Regions from separate parts of the Peribacillus sp. NPDC096447 genome, predicted to be linked through region 1. Evidence: riboswitches for the same ligand, from Rfam matches in the RefSeq annotation. Region 1 holds a riboswitch; the other holds the start of a gene.
What was found. Region 1 has a riboswitch for lysine ahead of ACIQZD_RS15295 (amino acid permease). Riboswitches for the same ligand answer to the same signal wherever they lie in the genome.
Positions count from the first base shown of each region.

Region 2: another riboswitch for lysine. It lies ahead of dapA (4-hydroxy-tetrahydrodipicolinate synthase); the one in region 1 lies ahead of ACIQZD_RS15295 (amino acid permease).

Region 1 is NZ_JBIWEV010000004.1:180,063-182,272, reverse strand. It holds gene ACIQZD_RS15295 (amino acid permease) at 1-1,394, opposite strand, end outside; lysine riboswitch at 1,490-1,674, opposite strand; gene ACIQZD_RS15290 (LacI family DNA-binding transcriptional regulator) at 1,930-2,210, opposite strand, start outside.
Region 2 is NZ_JBIWEV010000005.1:233,826-236,035, reverse strand. It holds gene ACIQZD_RS18490 (DUF2690 domain-containing protein) at 1-351, shown strand, start outside; gene ACIQZD_RS18485 (hypothetical protein) at 504-635, opposite strand; lysine riboswitch at 912-1,090, shown strand; gene dapA (4-hydroxy-tetrahydrodipicolinate synthase) at 1,228-2,124, shown strand.

The sequences.
Region 1 (2,210 bases):
TTATAGCCGAACCATAGGACGAAAAATAGAATCAAGCCAATGTAGGAAACGAACATTGAATTCCAGTCAATCCCATCGCTGCTGAAAGCCTGATAGCCTTGTCCGATGATAATGATAATACAAAGGACAAGTGCGAATATAGGCCCGAATGGGAAGCCTTTTGCACGGAATGGTAAAGCATTCATATCAAGGCCTTGTGCAGCGTAAGCTTTGCGGAACCGATAATGGGCAATCGCAATCCCTACCCAGGTGACGAATCCCGCCATGCCTGAAGCGTTCAATAACCAGATATAAACGACGCCATCACCGAAAAATGAAGCTAAGAATGCAACGCAGCCAACTAAAGAGGTCACGATAAGTGCATTCACAGGTACGCCTCTTTTATCTAACTTGCCTAGGAACTTCGGTGCTTTACCATCACGTGCCAAGTCCCATAGCATACGGGTTGAAGCGTACATGCCAGAGTTACCTGCAGAGAGTACGGATGATAAAATGATCGCGTTCATGATGGATGCAGCAAATGCAAGGCCGGCACGTTCAAATACAAGCGTGAATGGACTTACGGCAACATCTTGACTCAATAAACGTGAATCCGTAAACGGAATGATCATTCCAATAACGAAAATTGCAAGGATATAGAACAAGAGGATGCGCCAGAAAACGGATCTGATCGCTTTAGGGATATTTTTTTCTGGATCTTCACTTTCACCAGCAGTCACTCCAAGCAATTCCGTTCCTTGGAATGAAAAGCCGGCAGCCATGAATACGCCAAGAATCGTGAAGAACCCTCCGTTAAAGGGACCTTCGCCCATTGTGAAATTGGAAAAACCAATTGGGTCATTCCCGCCCATGATTCCGAGAATGATCAGAACACCCGTAATCAAGAAAATGACGACTGTCACGACTTTGATCATGGCAAACCAGAATTCCGTTTCCCCGAAACCTTTAACTGACATGTAATTGATAAGAAACATAGTGATTAACGCAATGGCACTCCAGATGAATGAAGGGCTATCCGGGAACCAGAACTTCATAATTAAGACAACGGCTGCCAATTCGGCGGCAATGGTTATTGCCCAGTTATACCAGTAGTTCCAACCAATCGCAAAACCGAAAGACGGATCTACGAATTTGGATGCATAGACACGGAACGAACCGGCCACTGGCATGAACGCAGCCATTTCTGCAAGACTTGTCATTAAGTAATAAACCATGATGCCGATGATCGCGTATGCCACCAAGGCACCGCCGGGTCCGGCTGAATGAATGGCCCCGCCACTAGCTAAAAATAAACCTGTTCCAATCGTTCCACCTAATGAAATCATCATTAAATGACGCGCTTTCAGGCTCCTTTTCAGTTCAGTAGGGCTTGATGCTGATTGTGAATTTGACAATTGATGTTACACTCCTTTTTATTGGAAGGGAACGAAAAATAAAAAACAGCAGTCGAAAAAGATCGACGGCTGTTTATAATAAACCCGTTTATCCTTCCGAAGATAGCTCCCCACGCTTTGTGAAAAAACGTGACAGTGGTGTTCCTGTTCGGTAACACCGCCAGCAAGAATATACTTGGAATATACCCTAACTTCGGCAACTTATCCTTTCAAACGGAGTCTTTAATTTTCCAGAATCTCGTCCGTTTTACTTTTATAAGCTGCAGCCTCTAACTCATCGGTAAATGAGGAAGTATTCAATTTTCTAATATCGTTGCGCCAGCTTGTAAGTGACGTCGGACGATTGTACTCATGAAATTCATGCAATCGTTAATAGATTGCTAGTAATTGAGTAAACTTTACTATATCAAAATTATAAAATAACTTCTGGGATATCGCAATGATTATTTTATGTGGTTATTTTTTCCTAGTAAATCAAAGATGGCAATAAGGAAGAATTCAAATGACGATATACCAAAATAAAGCATTCTGATAACTAAACGGTACGCCTTTTTATAAGGGCATAGTCCAGTTTTACATGTTTGACCACTTCAGGATTCTCAAATAGATCCACTGCCATTTTACCAATCCATTCCAGCGGTAAGGAAATGGTCGTGATGTCGAGCATTTCACTCAGGCTATCATTATTGAAGCCGAGAATGGCCACATCTTCCGGTACCCTTATACCCGATTTCTTAGCGGTAAGAATGAAGCCTGCTGCCGTGTCATCATTCGTGATGATGAGAGCTTCAGGTTTGTCCATCATTGAATTCCAAT
Region 2 (2,210 bases), on a different contig from region 1:
AGCCCAATCACCTATGAAACAGAATATATCTATAAAAACGGTGTGAAAATTGGATATGTGCAGCTAAAAGGAAGTGCGTATTGTCATACGGCGTGGGGTTACTTAAAGTTTTATTCGTCTGCTCCTTATGATTATTATGCAAATGTTTGGGTGGACAGTTTTAATGGCACGACTAAGAGAGCATTTACAAGTTGTGCTAGTTCCGGTGGAAACGGATGGATAATGAAAGGTCAGACGTCCTGTTATACTGCACAATTATGGAATTTAGATCCGTATAATGCTTTGGCCAAAGCAGGTATTTATTCTTCAAGTGGGGCTCTAATTATTTCTGCGAACACCGGTCGTTATTAAGTTATTAATGCAAACTTCCTGTTAAAGACTTTCTCGGTGTAATGCCATTGTTGCCATCTTTCCCATTTTGCCTACTATGAAAAGTCCATTTCGCAGTTCAATGCGTGATCAATTTTTTTTGTTAACAACCCCATGAATCTTAATGGCTTTTTTCATTTCATCTCATGAATTTGGAACGAGATACGTATGCTGTTTATACATATCCCGTTCCAATCCTGAATCAATGGAGTTCTACTTACAATTGAAGCGATCGTTTTCTTGCTTCCCACGTCACGGATTTTCATATTTTGCTGTCCTCCCCACCTTGATCATTATTCTAAGTATTCATAAGTTAAATACCAATTCCTTCTATAAGTTAAATCTATTGTAAAAACTGACTATAAAAGGTTGAAACTTTTGAAATTAAATAATACTAAAAAAGATGAATCCAGCCCTATACCGTATCCATTTCCTTTGATTATCCATGTATTCAAAAAAATATTTCTAAATTGGCCTTGCAATAGAAAGGATTCCTTGTTATATTACAGTCAATTAAATATTTTCTTACTTCATACTTTTGAAGTGAGGATAGAGGAGCAAAGACCATTAGTACACATTTTGAGGAGAATGAGATCCTATGACTATTGTGGAAAGGGGAATTTGCCGAAGCGGAAAGAATCTCATGTTCTTGAAGCTGGTTCTGCTATTGAATAAATACAGGACTGTCATATAGGAAACTATATGGAGGGCTATCTTACGCGCTGAAACGATTTTTTTGATAAATATTGTTTCTACTGCAGCAGCGAACCCTCGTTGTTGCTTTTTTGCGTTTACTCCTGAATGGCCCTAACCACCTCTGAATTTTTTAAAAAATATTATACAAAAGGGTGTGTAGTTATGAATTTTGGCCAAGTTTTAACCGCAATGGTTACCCCGTTTAATCATAATAATGAGGTTGATTTTAACGCTACGAGAACTTTAGTAAACTATTTAATTGCTAATGGTTCTGATGGATTAGTTGTAGCTGGTACAACTGGAGAGTCTCCTACATTAACAACAGAAGAGAAACTAGATTTATTCAAAATTGTTGTTGAAGTTGTTGATGGAAGAGTTCCAGTCATAGCTGGAACTGGCTCAAATAACACGAAAGCTTCTATCAACTTAACTAAGCAAGCAGAGGCAGCAGGAGTCGACGGAATAATGCTCGTTACCCCATACTATAACAAGCCGTCTCAAGAAGGATTATTTCAGCACTTTAAGGCTATTGCCCAATCAACATCTTTACCGGTAATGCTCTATAATATTCCAGGACGAAGTGTTGTAAACATGTCAGTAGAGACGATTGTTAACCTCTCAAAAATTAACAATATTGTGGCAGTAAAAGAGGCAAGTGGTGACTTAGATGCCATGGCACAAATCATTAGCAAAACAACTGGTGATTTCACATTGTACAGCGGCGATGATGGGTTAACATTACCGGTTCTAGCCATCGGTGGAACAGGCATTGTTTCGGTATCTTCACATATAATTGGAAATGAAATGCAAGAAATGATAAATAGCTTTAAAAATGGCGATGTCCATGGTGCTGCTTCTACACATCGTAACCTTCTTCCAATTATGAAAGCATTATTTGCGGCACCAAGCCCAACACCGGTAAAATCAGCATTAAATATGCGAGGGTTAAATGTTGGAGGTGTCCGCTTACCACTGGTCCCTTTAAACAATGAAGAAAAATTAGCACTACAAATAGCTCTACAACCTAGTAACGAAGAAGCTGTTTTGTTAAATAAATAAAGATAATGATTCATTCAGCTATACTTTAATACCGATTTTCTAATTAAAGACCATAATAAACGGGATAAAATTTTAAAAAGCAGTGC